Regions from separate parts of the Acidiphilium sp. AL genome, predicted to be linked through region 1. Evidence: predicted binding sites of a transcription regulator. Region 1 holds the regulator's gene; the other holds the start of a gene.

The links. Region 1 encodes HrcA, which represses chaperone genes, less so after heat shock. Its sites were predicted from a motif close to GTTNGCACTCNCNNNNNGNGAGTGCNAAC; they were not measured.
Region 2: a site for HrcA is predicted at 1,538-1,566, ahead of groES (co-chaperone GroES). Genes of this name have one in related genera too.

The regions. Positions count from the first base shown of each region.
Region 1 covers NZ_JAIMBZ010000012.1:37,800-45,890, forward strand. The annotation lists gene rdgB (RdgB/HAM1 family non-canonical purine NTP pyrophosphatase) at 1-297, opposite strand, end outside; gene rph (ribonuclease PH) at 287-1,018, opposite strand; gene hrcA (heat-inducible transcriptional repressor HrcA) at 1,082-2,146, shown strand; gene AiwAL_RS09445 (MaoC family dehydratase) at 2,143-2,595, shown strand; gene AiwAL_RS09450 (Hint domain-containing protein) at 2,552-4,375, opposite strand; gene AiwAL_RS09455 (prephenate dehydratase) at 4,543-5,418, opposite strand; gene AiwAL_RS09460 (3-deoxy-manno-octulosonate cytidylyltransferase) at 5,415-6,149, opposite strand; gene AiwAL_RS09465 (cytochrome c family protein) at 6,242-7,228, shown strand; gene AiwAL_RS09470 (inositol monophosphatase family protein) at 7,225-8,025, shown strand.
Region 2 covers NZ_JAIMBZ010000004.1:154,923-163,013, forward strand. The annotation lists gene AiwAL_RS04775 (hypothetical protein) at 114-926, opposite strand; gene AiwAL_RS04780 (usg protein) at 1,109-1,366, opposite strand; gene groES (co-chaperone GroES) at 1,645-1,959, shown strand; gene groL (chaperonin GroEL) at 1,999-3,651, shown strand; gene AiwAL_RS04795 (hypothetical protein) at 4,213-4,401, shown strand; gene AiwAL_RS04800 (MoaD/ThiS family protein) at 4,440-4,721, opposite strand; gene AiwAL_RS04805 (sialidase family protein) at 4,721-5,800, opposite strand; gene AiwAL_RS04810 (VOC family protein) at 5,813-6,592, opposite strand; gene AiwAL_RS04815 (MarR family winged helix-turn-helix transcriptional regulator) at 6,676-7,122, shown strand; gene AiwAL_RS04820 (MFS transporter) at 7,124-8,091, opposite strand, start outside.

The sequences.
Region 1 (8,091 bases):
ACCGCCGCAATCGGCGGCGAACCGGGCGGATCGCACTCCCGGTGCGCCGCCCATGGCCGCGACCATCAGCCCGGAATCGTCGGCCAGGGCGAACAAGCCGCTGTCGCGCGCCGCCGCGAGCGCCTTGATCCGCGCATTGCCGGCGAAATCCGCGGCGTTCTCCTCGGGTTCCTGAAAACCAAGCGCGCCGGAGGCCACGCAGTCGAGCCCGTAGGGCGCGAGCAGGGCGGCGAATTCCACCACCTTGCCGGGGTTATGGGTGGCGATGACGAGTCGCTGACCGCGTTCAAGCCGCATCGATCGCCGCTTGCTGTGCGGCGAACAGTGCCGCCGTTCCGATCCGCGCCAGGCCAAGCAAGACGCCGAACGCTGCTTCGTCGAAGGTGGCACGCTCGGCGGTCGCCTGAATTTCGACGATGCCGCCGGACGCCGTCAGCACGAAATTGGCGTCCGCCTCGGCGCCGGAATCCTCGGCGTAATCGAGGTCGAGCACCGGCACGCCCACCGCGATGCCGCAGGACACCGCCGCGACCTGCCCGATCAGCGGGTCGCCCTTCAGCACATTGGCCGCGCGCAGTTTTTTGATCGCCAGGGCCAGAGCCACATAGGCGCCGGTGATCGCGGCGCAGCGGGTTCCGCCATCGGCATTCAGCACGTCGCAATCGAGCGTGATGGTCATTTCGCCCAATGCCGCCCGGTCCACCACCGCGCGCAGGGACCGCCCGATCAGCCGCTGGATTTCCTGGGTGCGGCCCGATTGCTTGCCGCGCGCGGCCTCGCGATCGCCGCGCGTATGGGTCGCGCGCGGCAACATGCCATATTCGGCGGTCACCCAGCCCTGACCCGAATTGCGCAGGAAGCCCGGCACCCGGCCTTCCACGCTCGCCGCGCAGAGCACCTCGGTGCCGCCCATGCGGATCAGCGCCGAGCCTTCGGCATGGCGGGCGAAACCGGTCACGATGTCGACGCGGCGCAGCGCATCCGCGGCGCGGCCGCTCGGTCGTCCGGGTTCGGTCATCGGGATGCTCCTGAAAGGTGAGGTATGCTTGATTTTGAGCACGGGATAGCCGAGTCTCGCGTCATGGACCAGCCACAACAGCGTTCGCCGAAACTGCCGCCTGGGCTCGATGCCCGCTCGGCGGCGGTGCTGCGCGAAATCGTCGAGCAATATGTCGAAACCGGCGAACCGATGGGCAGCCGGACCCTCTCGCGCCTGCTGCCCATGGGGCTGTCGCCGGCGACCATTCGCAACGTAATGGCGGATCTGACCGATGCCGGGCTGCTGTTCTCGCCGCATACCTCGGCCGGGCGCCTGCCGACCGACCGGGGCTTGCGCCTGTTCGTCGATGGATTGCTGCAATTCGGCGAATTATCCGACGAGGAGCGCGAGCGGATCGAGGCGGCGCTGGCCCAGTCGGGCCGTTCGGTGCAGGACACACTGGCCGAGGCTTCGACCATGCTTTCGGGCCTGTCCGCGGCGGCGGGGATCGTTCTCGCGCCGAAATCGGACGGTGCGGTCAAGCATATCGAATTTGTCCCGCTCAATTCCGGCCGGGCTTTGGTCGTGCTGGTTTCGGCGGACGGTCAGGTCGAGAACCGGGTGATCGAAACGCCGCCCGGCCTGCCGCCTTCGGCGTTGCAGGAGGCGAGCAATTATCTCAACGCCCAGCTTTCCGGCCTGTCGCTCGCCGAGCTTCGCCTGCGCGTCGCCGCCGACATGAAGGCGGACCGCTCAGCGCTCGATACGCTGACCGCAGGCGTGGTGGCAGCCGGGCTCGCGACCTGGTCGGGCGAGGAACGCGGCGGTTCGCTGATCGTGCGCGGCCAGGGCAGGCTACTCGCGGATATCGACCAAGTCGAGAAGCTCGGAGCGATCCAGCATCTGTTCGAGCGGCTGGAAGCGCAGGAAACCATGCTCAAGCTGCTCGAACTCGCAGACCGTTCCGATGGTGTACGGATTTTCATCGGTGCGGAAAGCGGGCTGTTCGGCGCGGCCGGCGTATCCATGGTGGTCGCCCCCGCGCGCAACCGCAACGACCGGATCGTCGGTGCGATCGGGGTGATCGGACCGACCCGGATCAATTATGGCAAAATCATTCCGGTGGTGGACTATACCGCGCGGGTTATCGGCAGGCTGCTGGGATGAGCGACCGGCTTTATTTCGACGATCTGTCGGTCGGCCAGCGGTTCCAGAGTGGCAGCACGACGCTCGATGCCGCCGCGATCAAGGATTTTGCAGCAACCTATGACCCGCAGCCGTTCCATCTCGATGAGGAAGCGGCGCGGGACACGCTGTTCGGCGGCCTCGCGGCATCCGGCTGGCAGACCGCCGCGCTGACCATGCGGCTGCTGGTCGAAAGCGTGCCACTCGCGGGCGGTATTGTGGGTGCCGGCAACGAAATTTCGTGGCCGCGCCCGACAAGGCCGGGCGACGTGCTCACCGTGGTCAGCGAGGTGATGGAAGTGACGCCATCCGTCTCGCGGCCCGATCGGGGGCGGATCGTGGTGCGCAGCGAGACAAGCAATCAGAACGGTGAAGTGGTTCAGGTGCTCACGGCACGGCTGATCGTTCCGCGCCGGGTCGCGTCCACATGAGCGGCAGGGCGGCAAGGCCGATCGCGAGGTGACGCGCCTCGGGCGGTAGCCGGATGACACCGGCGCCATCGGTCCAGAGTGCCGAATCGCCCGAAGCGCGCGGAAGGAATCCGGAATCGGCCAATGCCTCGGGGACGAACCGCCTGCGTCCGATGTGCAGCCTGGTAATTGCGATACCAAGATGACGCCGGTCTTCGGAGGTCGGATCGAACTCGGCGGGAATAAATCGAGCGGAACGGATCGTTACGCGGCCGCCATGCCGCGCCGGCACGACGAATCGCGCTTCGCCGGCCGGACCCGCACGGCGCTGGATCGGCGCGTCGTCGATCCAGAGGGTGACGGCGTAATCGTGGCGGAGCGAAAACCCTAACTCGGTTGCGCGTGCGTGAAGCCGGGTGCGCACCGTGCGCAGGATCGGCCCGGTGGTGCAGAGCGGGGCGCAGGCGTCACAATCCCAGCGTTTGCGCCGCACCGGCCAGGATACCGCCGGTTCGAACCCCGCGCGATTGCCGGTGTCGAGATAGGATTCGCACGCCGCACCCTCGGCCAGCACGATGTCATGCCGCGTCAGTTCGATATGATGATAGGTGACCGCCATGCAGTCCCGCTCGCGCCGGATGGTTGCGCCGTTGACCAGCAGTTTCGCCGGAATCAGTACGCCGTCGAACGACAATGCGTGATCGGGCGAGACGCGCAGCGCCCGGCGCGGCACGCCGGGGCCGAATGCTCCGGGCGCGATCTCCACGGGTTGCACCGAATCGGGTTTCGGATGGGTTGCCAGATCGAGCGTGCACGACCCGACCCAGACGATCGGCTGGACCGAGCCCGCCGCAGTGATGACGGTGTCGCCCGGTCTCAATGATTCGACGGCGCGGTAGCCGGTCGGCGTGAGGATCGCGGTGCCGCGCACGAAACAGGGCGGATCGGGAGTTGTCGCCACGGCCGAGGTGCTGGCGGCGACGATCGCGCTGCCCGGGCCATCGGCGATCACCGTGAGACGCGTGCCGGATGGATCGGCGAAACTGCCTTCGGCCGTGCCGAAGCGGTTTAGAATGGTCACCCGGCCGGCATTCTGGACAATGCGTGCATCGGCGAGATCGAGCAGCAGCAGGACATCGCCGCCGCCGAAGCCGGAAACCGTCACGCCGATTCCCAGCAGCGGATCGGCCAGCGAAACCGTGCCGCCTTCCGCGCCGAAGATGAAACTCTGCGCCGCTACCTCGTCGCCGAACGCGGCGAGGGCGTTGTTCGCGAGGCTTATAGTTCCCGACCCGCCGATCGCGCCGCCCGAAACATCGAGCGTGCCGCCCGCAAGTGCGACCACGGCCTGATTCTCGAATTCGGTGCCGCCGATATCGAGCATTCCGCCCGATGCGACGCTGACCGTGCCGGTATTGGCGAAGCTCGGCGGCGGCGCGCCGGTCAATCCGCTGATCGCGCCGAGATCGACCACCACATCCAGCGCCGAACCGGCACCGAGCGCCAGGGCACCCTGGTTGACCACGGAATCATAGGCATAGAATGAGGCCGTGCCGGCAATCGAAACACTGGCTTCCGCGCCGAGCACGATTGCGCCGCCATTGCCGATCAGATCCGAAGACGTCAAACTGACGTCCGCCTCGATGGTGATGCCGGGGTCGATCGCCGCCTTGGTTCCGATTATGTCAGCGATGATGCCCGCGCCCGGCACAGCGCTGCCGGACCAGTTCGCCGCTTCGCTCCAGTCCGGCGCCGGTGTGGTGACGGGATGGAAAGTCTCGACCTGAAGTGTTCCCGCCATCGGAATCCTCCTCCGCCGCCGCGCGCATCCTGCGCCGGCACGAGCCAAGGAGGCGGTTTTTTCGCCTCGACCAACATCAGGTTAGCGGTATCATGAAGCAAAAGCAACAGAATCGGATAACAAATGAAATGGATTCAGTGATTTCTAACGAAACTCAACCTCAGCGTTCAATCCGATCCCTGAATTGCCACACGTTGGGCGAGGCGGAACTGTGCCGCGGGATAGACACCGAGAATGCGGAATTCGCGTGAGAAAAAGTCGAGTTCCTCCAGCGCGAGCCGTACCCCACGCTGCTCGGGGTGGCCGTCGATTTCGGCGAGAAACTGGGTCGCGGCGAAAAGGCCGCCCACCATGTAGCTCTCCAGCCGCGTCATGTTGATGCCGTTGGTCGCGAATCCGCCCAGCGCCTTGTAGAGCGCCGCCGGCACGTTGCGGACGCGGAATACGAAACTCGTTATCAGGTTTTCGGCTTCGGGCGGCGGCAGGCGCGGGGTTTTCGCCATGACGTAGAAGCGCGTGGTGTTATGCGCCGCGTCTTCCACATTGGGGCGCAGAATATCCAGCCCGTAAATCTCGGCTGCGAGGGATGACGCGATCGCGGCGCTCGCCGGATCGTTCCAGCGCGCGACCAGTTCGGCGGAGCCCGCCGTATCGGCCTCGACCACCGGTTCGGCGCCCAGTTCGCGGATGAGCGCCCGCACCTGGCCGAGCGCCACTGCGTGCGAATGCACCCGTTTAATTCCCGCAAGTTTTGCGCCGCTCGGCGCCAACAGGCAGTGTTCGATCCGCTGGAAATGCTCGGCGACGATCGACAGGCCGGAATCGGGCAGCAGCGTGTGCATGTCCGGTACCCGGCCGGCGAGCGAGTTTTCGGTGGGCAGCATGGCGAGCGACGCCTCGCCGTTGCGTACCGCATCGATCGCAGCCTCGAAGGTCTGGCACGGCAGGGTCGCCATCGCGGGAAAGGCAGTGCGGCAGGCAAGGTCGGAATAGGCGCCAGGCACGCCCTGGAATGCGATGCGGTCCGTTGTGAGGGCGGTCATGGTGCGAATTCCTTTCGGGCGCGTTCGAGATCTTCCGGCGTATCGACGCCGAACGGGGCACGGGCGATCCGCGCCGCGCCGATTCGCATTCCGGCTTCCAGCGCGCGGAGCTGTTCGAGTTTTTCGCGCTGTTCCAGCGGTGAGGGCGGCGCGTTCACGAAGCGCTCCAGCGCCGCGCGGCGATAGGCATAGACGCCGACATGGTGCCACAATGCCCCAACGCCTGACGGGATGCGGTTTCGCGAGAAATACAAAACTGGGGCGACAGGTGCGCCATTGCCGAAGCCGCAGGCCGCTTTCACCACCGACGGCGCCTCGGCCTCTGCCTCGCTGGCGATCGGGGCGACCAGGGTTGCGATGTCGAAGCGCGGATCATCCAGCACGGCGAGAAGGGTGCGCAGCGTTTCGGGCTCGATGCCGGGCAGGTCGCCCTGCAGATTGACCACCACATCGTGCCGTCCGCCTTGGTCGATCGCCGCCAGGGCCGCATGAATCCGATCCGACCCGCTCGGGAGATCGGGATCGGTCAGCACCGCGCGGCCACCGGCCGCCGTCACCGCCTCGGCGATCGCGGATTCCGCGCAGGCGACCGCCACAGGCCCCAGTGCGGCGTGTTCGGCGCGCTTCAGCACATGGACGATCATCGGCACGCCGCCGATATCCGCCAGCGGCTTGCCGGGCAGGCGGGTCGAGCCCAGCCGTGCCGGGATCATGACGATAGGGGACGGTATGGCAGCCTCCTTGCGCGGGGTCGGGTTATCGCTTGTCGCACTTTCCTAAATCGCTATACATCGCCCCGTAAAGCTTTGGAGGACGCGCTGGCATGAGCACCCGGAACGAGCAGACCCAGGGTCACGGCAGGAAAGGCCGCGATCCGCTGCTGCTGAACAAGATCGCGGGGGGGATTCTCTCGGCCGGTCTGGTGTTCTGGGTCGCGACCCATATCTCCATGTTCTTCACCAATCACGAGGCACCGAAAAAGCCGGTGATCGCCATCGCCGGCGCGGGTGCCGCGAAGACGGCGGCGGGCGGCGTGCCGTCGATCGACGGGCTGATTGCCAAGGCCGACGTGAAAAAGGGCATGAGCTTCGTCCAGCAGCAGTGCTCGGCGTGCCACACCCTGACCAAGGGCGGGACGAACGGCGTCGGACCGAATCTGTACGGCGTGGTGGGCGCGCCGATGTTCGCCAAGGCCGGCTATGCCTTCTCTTCGGCGGCGAAAAAGAAGGCGAAGGGTAAGTGGACTTATCAGAAGCTGAACGAGTGGCTGTTCGACCCTGACGATGACGTGCCGGGCACCCGCATGAGCTACCCCGGCATCAAGAACGACGCGGTGCGGGCCGACGCCATCGCCTATCTGCGCACTTTGTCGCCCAGCCCGGTCCCGTTGCCCAAGCCCGGCCCTGGCGGAGCGAAGCCAAGCCCGGCGGCGGCTTCGGGCAGCGGCGCGCCATCGATCAAGGCGCTCTACGCCAAGGCGGTCATCGCCAAGGGGCAGAGCTTCTTTCAGCAGCAATGCTCGGCCTGCCATACCGTTACCAAGGGCGGAGCGAACGGTGTCGGCCCGAATTTGTATGGCGTGGCGAGCGCGCCGATGTTTGCCAAACCCGGCTATTCTTTCTCGGACGATGTGAAAAAAATCGCCAAGGGCAACTGGACGCCGCACAAACTCAACGAATGGCTGTTCGCCCCGATGAAGGATGCGCCCGGCACCCACATGGCCTATCCGGGAATCAAGAACAATCAGGTCCGCGCGGACGTCATCGCCTATCTGAATTCGCAATCGGCCAGCCCCGCCAAGCTGCCGTGAGTCTCGATGCCGAAGTCGCCGCGGCCCAGGCGGCGGCGGACGCAGCCGGCGCGGTGATCCGCCGGTATTTTCGTGCCCAGGTGGGGGTAGAGACAAAAAGCGACGCGAGCCCGGTGACGGCTGCCGACAAAGGCGCCGAAGTGGCGATTCGGGAAATATTGCGGACGCGCTTTCCCGATCACGGCATGATCGGCGAGGAACTTGGCGGCCAAGAGGGGGGCGATCAGCGTGCCGGGAGGTTTACCTGGGTGATCGACCCGATCGACGGCACCCGCGCCTTCATCACCGGACGCCCGACCTTCGCGACCTTGATTTCCTTGCTCGATCATGGCGTGCCGGTGCTCGGCCTGATCGATCAGCCGATTACCGGCGAACGTTGGCTCGCGGCAGGAGGCAGGCTGAGCTTCACCGGTGCCCATGGCGGCGTGGCGGGTTGCCGGCGCGTGGCCTCGCTAGCGGAGGCGGAACTGTCCTGTACTTCGCCCGATATGCTCGACGCGGCGCAGTATGCGCGGTTCCGTAAGCTTGCTTCCGCCTGCCGTCGGACAAGCTGGGGCGGTGATGCCTATGCTTACGGGCTGCTCGCCCTCGGGCAGATCGATGTGATCGCCGAGGCTGACCTGAAACTATGGGATTGGGCCGCCCTGGCGCCGGTGATCGAGGCGGCCGGCGGAATTGCGACCGACTGGCAGGGCAGGCGCCTGACCTTGGACGGCGACGGTTCGATGCTCGCGGTGGGCGATCCTTCCGTTCACGAAGCTGCCGTCGCCGCGCTCTTCGGCACCGATTCGCATTGAGTGCAATCAGCTTAGTTGTTTAGGGTGTGTACCCAATAGCGGTGTGGCCCTATTGGGTACGCACCT
Region 2 (8,091 bases), on a different contig from region 1:
AAAGCCTCATCATGAAAGAACGGATAGCCCAAACCGGGGCGGGTGGGAAAGCGAAAATAACTATATGTTAGAAATTATTTTAGCCTCGCCGGGAACAGCAACCTTGCCCCCTATCAGCGAAATCCGAACGCGACCCCGATCTCGCTCTGGAACTCCAGCGTGCGGCTCGGCGGTTCGTAATAGCCGTTGTTCAACCCCGATCCCGCATAGTCGAAATGCCGCACGCCTAACCCGGCGAACACGTGCCATACATTGCCAAGCCGCCAATCCGCGCCCAGGCGCACCGTCTCCTCGCCGCTGGTTCCGAAATTGCCGGTGAAATCCAGCGCCGGCGCCGATGCCCGGCCGCCCAGCACCGCCATTCCCTCGGCGCTCGCCGACAACACCAGCTCATCGCTCACCGCGACGTCGAGTTTTGCCCCCACGCCGGCCAGCGCCGCGCGGTAGAACTCGCCATAGCCGGCCGGCCCGCCGACATTGCGATACCAGTTCTGATACCCCGCCACGACGAACGGAATCAGATCGACCGACGACGTCAGCGCCAGCGCCCGGCCAAGCCGCACCTCGACATGGTTGAACCGCGCATGATCCGTCGCGTCATAGGGCGACAAGCCCTGGCCGGAACCCTGGACATAGCCGCGATAGGCGAGCGGTCCGCCCGAAAAATCATAGACGACCCCGGTATACACATCCGGCACGCCGAGCACCGGCCCCAGTCGTGACATGCTGGCCATAAATCCCGGCAGCACGCCACTTTCCCGAGCCGACACCCCACCGAAGGATTCGCGATACAGGAACCCCGACACCGACACGCCGAGCGCCACCCGCGTTTCCGCCGCCGCAATCGCCGGGTTCACGGGCGTTGGGGGGCTGGCCCCGCGCGCGGCGCCGCCCACCAGCGCCGCCAGCGCCAGCCATCCGCTCAACCTGAGAAAAACAGCCCAGCCCCTGCACATCGCCCGATCCCGCGCGCTCCGGCAGCGGCAATCTCTGCCTTCGAAGCACGATATCACTATCGCATCGAATGATTAACATTTGCTGAGCTTCCGGGTGAGTTGCGCGTCGATTAGCGCCCGGCCGTGTCCTTCATGCCACGGCTCGGCGCGCCCTATTGCAACGTCAGCAGACTGCCATGCCGCATCTCGCCCGGCGAAATCAGCGCCGCCGACCCCACCCGCACCGAATGCAGCGGCCCGTCCAACTGGCGCGTCCAGAAATCGAGGAATCGATGCAGCACCGGATAGCGCGGCGCGATATCCAACTCCTGCCAGATATAGGTCTGCAGCACGCCGGGGTGATCCGGCATATGGTAGAGAATCTCGGCGGTCGTCAGCCGATATCCCTGGAGTTGCCTGCTCAAACTCATGATCGCACCTCATCGCATCGTTGGATGGGCCATGCGGCTCGGTTTCCTTATCACCCAATTATGCCACGACAGCCCGGAAATTTGACAATAAAATTTGTAATATCAGCTATTTAGCACTCTACATCCCGCAGTGCTGCCGGGGTTGACACAATTCCCCGCGACTTCTAGATGTCTGGCACTCTCCCGATGAGAGTGCTAGCAGCGCCCGGTGCCGCATTCGGGCCGGCGTTTGCTGAGCCAGTCATTGTTGCAACAGACCAACGTCAGGAGCGATCCAGATGAAATTCCGTCCCCTGCATGACCGCGTGGTCGTCCGTCGGCTCAGCGCCGAGGAAAAGACCGCCGGCGGCATCATCATCCCCGACACCGCCAAGGAAAAGCCGATGGAAGGCGAAGTCATCGCCGTCGGCCCCGGCGCGCGCAACGAAGCCGGCGCCATCGTGGCGCTGGACGTCAAGGCCGGCGACCGCATCCTGTTCGGCAAGTGGTCGGGCACCGAGGTCAAGATCGACGGCGAAGAGCTGCTCATCATGAAAGAATCCGACATCATGGGCATCATCGAGGGCAGTGCTGCGAAAAAGAAAGCCGCCTGATCTCCCGCGATCCCATCCGATATCGAAAGGAATAAAAGAATGGCTGCCAAAGACGTTCGTTTTGCCGCCGATGCCCGTGAGCGCATGCTCCGCGGCGTCGATCTGCTCGCCAACGCCGTGAAAGTCACGCTCGGCCCCAAGGGTCGCAACGTGGTCCTGGAAAAGAGCTTCGGCGCCCCGCGCATCACCAAGGACGGCGTGACGGTCGCGAAGGAAATCGAGCTCGCCGACCGCTTCGAGAACATGGGCGCGCAGATGGTGCGCGAAGTCGCCTCGAAGACCAACGACCTCGCGGGTGACGGCACCACCACCGCCACCATCCTCGCCCAGTCCATCGTCCGCGAAGGCGTCAAAGCCGTCGCCGCCGGCATGAACCCGATGGACCTCAAGCGCGGCATCGACAAGGCGGTCATCGCTGTCGTCGACGAGCTGAAAAAGCGCACCAAAAAGATCAACAACCCGACCGAAACCGCCCAGGTCGGCACGATTTCCGCCAACGGCGAAATCGAAATCGGCAAAATGATCTCGGAAGCGATGCAGAAGGTCGGCAACGAGGGTGTCATCACCGTCGAGGAAGCCAAGGGCATCCAGACCGAGCTAGACGTGGTCGAGGGCATGCAGTTCGATCGCGGCTACGTCTCTCCGTATTTCATCACCAACCCGGAGAAGATGGTCGCGGATCTCGACAACCCCTACATCCTGATCCACGAGAAAAAGCTGTCGGGCCTGCAGCCGATGCTGCCGCTGCTGGAAAGCGTCGTGCAGTCCGGCAAGCCGCTGCTGATCATCGCCGAGGATGTCGAAGGCGAAGCCCTTGCCACGCTCGTCGTGAACAAGCTGCGCGGCGGCCTGAAAATCGCCGCGGTCAAGGCGCCCGGCTTCGGTGATCGCCGCAAGGCAATGCTGGAAGACCTTGCCATCCTCACCGGCGGTCAGGTCATCAGCGAAGACCTCGGCATCAAGCTCGAAACCGTCACGCTGAACATGCTCGGCCGCGCGAAGAAGGTGCTGATCGAGAAGGAAAACACCACCATCGTCGAGGGCGCCGGCAAGAAGGCCGACATCACCGGCCGCTGCAACCAGATCCGCGCCCAGGTCGAGGAAACCACCTCCGACTACGACCGCGAGAAGCTGCAGGAACGTCTCGCGAAGCTCGCCGGCGGCGTCGCGGTCATCCGCGTCGGCGGCGCGTCCGAGGTCGAGGTGAAGGAGCGCAAGGATCGCGTCGACGATGCGCTGCACGCGACCCGCGCGGCGGTCGAGGAAGGCATCGTGCCGGGCGGCGGCGTCGCTCTCGCCCGCGCCTCGCTGATCCTCTCCAAGCTCAAGGCCGAGAACGACGACCAGCGCTTCGGTATCGAGATCGTCCGCAAGGCGATCCAGGTGCCGCTGCGCCAGATCGCCGAAAACGCTGGCGAGGACGGTGCGGTGATCTCCGGCAAGGTGCTCGACAAGGACGAGTACGGCTGGGGCTTCGACGCCCAGACCGGCGAGTTCAAGGACCTGGTCAAGGCCGGCATCATCGACCCAACCAAGGTGGTCCGCACCGCCCTGCAGGACGCGGCCTCGGTCGCCGGCCTGCTGGTCACCACCGAAGCCATGGTCGCCGAACGCCCGGAGAAGAAGTCTCCGGCCGGCGGCCCCGGCGGCGGAATGGGTGGCATGGGCGGCATGGGCGACATGGACTTTTAATAGTTCTCTCGGCCGCGACACCTACCGAGAAGGCCGTGGGGCAACCCACGGCCTTTCTTTTTGCCCTTCGCACACGCGGTCCAACCCCGTCATCGCGAGCGCAGCGAAGCGATCCATCCCGACCCAACCCGATCTGAACCTGAATTTGACTGGCATCGGCCCATCCGGCCGCAGAATCCCCCTATCTCATTGCTGAGATAGGGGTAATCCGTCAGTGGAAAAATCCACTTTGCCGTGGGTTCCCTACTGATTTCCCATAACGCTCATTGCGCTTTCGTCGTTTTTTGTCAAGTTAGCAAATAACGGCACACAGGGAGTAGCGCTCCATGCATATTTTCGGATTAGACGCCGGCATCGCATCCGTCGGCTGAGCCGTCATCACCATCGACGAACCCGTCGGCCGCATCCTCGCCTGTGGCACCCGCATGTTCGACGCCCCGGAAACCGACAAGGAGCGCAGGCCCACGAACAGCGTCCGACGCGAAAAACGCGGCATGCGGCGCGTCATCCGCCGTCGCCGCGACAAGGGAGCGACTGAGCCAATGGCGAACCGTCGGCGAAATGTTCGCCCGCGACCCCGAATTTTGCGCCCGCAAGCGCAATCGTGACGGTGGATTTTCCAGTTCCATGCTGCGCGACGACCAGCAGGACGAACTTCGCAAAATTTTCGCTGCCCAGCGCCGCCTGGGCAACCCTCAGGCGAGCGAAGATTCAGTAGGGAAACCACGGCGACAATTTTCGACCCGATGAACTCCGCCGCGCCAACCCGCTCAAACCCCGAACCGCCATCACCCTCCACTGATCGCCATCAGCACCACCATCTCCGCCCCCGGTTCCAGCCACGTCGCCAACCCCGCCCGCTCGCCGCCCACGAACACGTTGATATGCCGCCTGATCGCCGGCCGCTCGTCGCACAGCCGGTCGCGCATCCCCGGCCAGCGCGCATCCAGCGCGCCGATCGCCTCGCTTACCGTTCCCGCCGCGACCGCAACCTCCCGCGAACACCCCGGAAACAGCAGGACAAGCGCGGTGGGCAGCACCACATTCACGGTCGCGGGCGAAAAATCCATCAATCCATCACCAGCGTCTCCACCGAGGCGATCGTCGGCAGATGCCGGGCGATGCAGTTCCAGCTCTCGCCTTCATCCGCGCTGGCATACAACTCCCCGGTCCCGGTGCCTAAATACACCCCCGCCGGCGCCAGGTCGTCGGTCGCCAGCGCCTGACGCAGCACGCCGAAGAACGCGTTCTCCTGCGGCAACCCATCCCGCAGCGCCTGCCAGCTCGCCCCGGCATCGCGCGTGCGCCACACCGCCGCCCGTCCCTCCGGCACATACCGCCCGGCCTCGGCACCATTCAGCGGCACCAGATAGACCGTCGCCGGATCGCGCGGATGCACCGCCGCCGGAAATCCGAAACTCGACGGCAACCCCGCCTCGATGCTCTCCCAGCGCACCCCGCCATCATCGCTTCGATACATCCCGCAATGATTCTGCTGATACAGCCGGTCCGGCATCCCCGGCGCCATCACCAGGCAATGCACGCACTGGCCGTATTCCGGGTATCTCTGCTCCTCGGGCAGGAAATCGGCGCGCGTGCCCCGGTTGCGCGCCGTCCAGCTCGTCCCGCCATCCGCCGTGTGAAACACGCCGGCGGCCGAAATCCCGACCCAGATCTGCTTGTCGTCGCGCGGATGGGGAATCAGCGAATGCAGAATCAGCCCGCCCGCGCCCGGATGCCAATCCGGCCGCGATGGATGCTCCTGCAACCCGGCCACGTGCCGCCACGAGCCCCCGCCATCCGCGCTGCGGAACAGCCCGGCCGGCTCGACCCCCGCGTAGAAACCTCCGGCTCCCCGCGCCAGACTCCAGACCGAGGTCACCGGCTCCGCTCCGGCCGGATAGGCCAGCCCCTCGCTGGAATGGGTCCAGCTCGCGCCGAGATCGGTGGATTGCCACACCGCCGGGCCGAACCACGCATTACCGCCGCCGGCATAAATCGTCCCGCTCGCCGCATCGCCGATCACATGGTTCATCGGCCACGCCTCGCAGAACGGCCCGCGCAGCGACCATTCCCGGCGCGCGGCATCGCTTTCGGCGATGAATGCACCCTTCTTGGTGCCGAGCAGCACCAGAACTTTCCGTGCCATCTCCGCCTCCACTCAGCGACGCTTGCCGACCAGCGCGAAATCCGCACCCTGCGGGTCGAGACCGTGGATGATCCAATCGCCGCCCGGCACCTGCATCGGACCATTGACAACCTTTCCGCCGCCCGCAGTCACCCGCGCGGACGCCGCATCGATATCCTCGACATTGAAATAATACCGCCAATACGGCGCGGTCTCGGCTTGCTGCTTGTTGAACATGCCGCCGGCCGGCACGCCACCGATCGAGAAAATCTGATAGGTACCCATCGCCCCCATATCGAACTCGTGGTCCTTCCGCCAGCCGAACATCTCGCCGTAGAAGTCGACCGCCTTCTGCCAGTCGGTGGTCAACAGCTCGTGCCAGCCGATATGGCCCGGCGTTCCGGGCGCCGGCGCGGGCGGCTCGTCCGCGCCGGGTTCCGCCGTGGAGAACAGCGCGAAAACCACCTTTTGCGGATCGGCGACCACGGCGAACCGCCCCACCGTCGGAATATCGGTCGGCGGAACATGGACACTGCCGCCCAGGCGCGCCACCTGCCCGGCAACCTCGTCTACATTCTTCACCCCGACATAGCCGATCCAGCCCGGCGGCGTGCCATGATCCATCAACCCGCCCACCGGCGTCCCGCCGGCGGTGAGAATCGTATAGGCCATATCGGGGACCGGCCCGTCCTGCGTGCCCCAGCCGACCACGCTCCCGTAAAATTCCTGGGCGGCCCTGGTATCGGTGGTTTGCAGTTCGTACCAGACGAAACGGCCGGACGTGACGACCGAAGCTGAAGAAGAAGCGGACATCGTGTTGACTCCCCTTTTGATTTGCCGGCCTCGCGCGGTCGCGAATGCCTTGACATTTGCGTTGATATCAACATTATTAGGCTGTGTCAAAGCCAGACGAACTGCCCTTCACCGTCACGATCGAGGTCCGCGACTCCTGCCTGTGCCTTCACCTGCAGCGCGCGGCGCGGGTTCTCGCGCGCTATTACGACGACACGCTGCGTCCCGCCGGCCTCACCAGCGGCCAGTTCTCCCTGCTGATGTCGCTCAACCGTCCCGAACCGCCGCGCATGGGCGCGGTTTCCGCCCTGCTGGCGATGGACCGCACCACGCTCACCGCCAATCTCAAGCCGCTGGAGCGGCGCGGCCTGCTCACGATAACGGCCGATCCCGCCGACAAGCGCAGCCGTCTGCTGACCCTCACGCCGTCGGGCCGCGCGGCACTGGCCGCCGCCATGCCGGCCTGGCGCGAGACCCAGGCCGAAATCCAGCGCCGTCTCGGCTCCACATCCCCCGACCGCCTCTGCGAGGATCTGCGCCGCCTGTCGTAAGCTAACCCTGCTCGCGCTCCCGCCGTTCCAGCCGGAACGCGACCACCGCCACGATCAGCGCAACCCCCGCCAACGCCGCTCCCACCAGCGGCAGTTCCGCATACCCAACCCCCAGCCCCAGCGCCGCCCCGCCGAGCCACGCGCCGCTCGCATTGCCCAGATTGAACGCGCCCTGATTGATCGTCGAGGCCAGATTCGGCGCATCCCGCGCATGATCGATCACCCGCGTCTGCAACGGCGATACCATGGTGAACACCGCCACCCCCCAGACCATAATCGTCAGTACCGCCAACACCGCATCCTCGCTGGTCAACCACAACACCACCAATACCGCCGCAATCCCCACCAGCGTCATCACGATGGTCCGCGCCGAATGCCGATCCGCCAGATTGCCGCCCAGCAGCCCGCCCGCCGTCAGCCCCGCGCCGAACAACAGCAACACAAAACTCACCCAATGCGGCGTCAGCCGGGTCACCCGCTCCAGCAACGGCGCGATATAGGTGAACACGCTGAACAGGCTCGCCGACGACAGCACCGCCATCAGCATCGCCAGCAGCACCTGCTTCCGCCCGAGAATCCGCACCTCGTTCAGCAGCCGCCCCGACCCGCCCCGCAAATCGCGCGGGAGCAGCCAGCCGATCGCCGCCATCGACAGAATCCCGATCGCCAGCACCGCCCAGAACGTCGCGCGCCACCCCGCCGCCTGCCCCAGTATGGTCCCCGCCGGCACACCCAGCACATTCGCCATGGTCAGCCCGAGGAACACCAGCGCCACCGCCCGCGCGCGCTTCTCGCGCGGCACCAGGTCCGCCGCCACCACCGAGCCGATTCCGAAAAACGCCCCGTGCGACAGAGCGGTGATGATCCGCGCCGCCATCATCAGCCCGTAATCCGGCGCCAGCGCGCAGAGGAAATTGCCCAGAACGAACACGCCCATCAGCACGATCAGCGCGGCCCTGCGGTTCAACC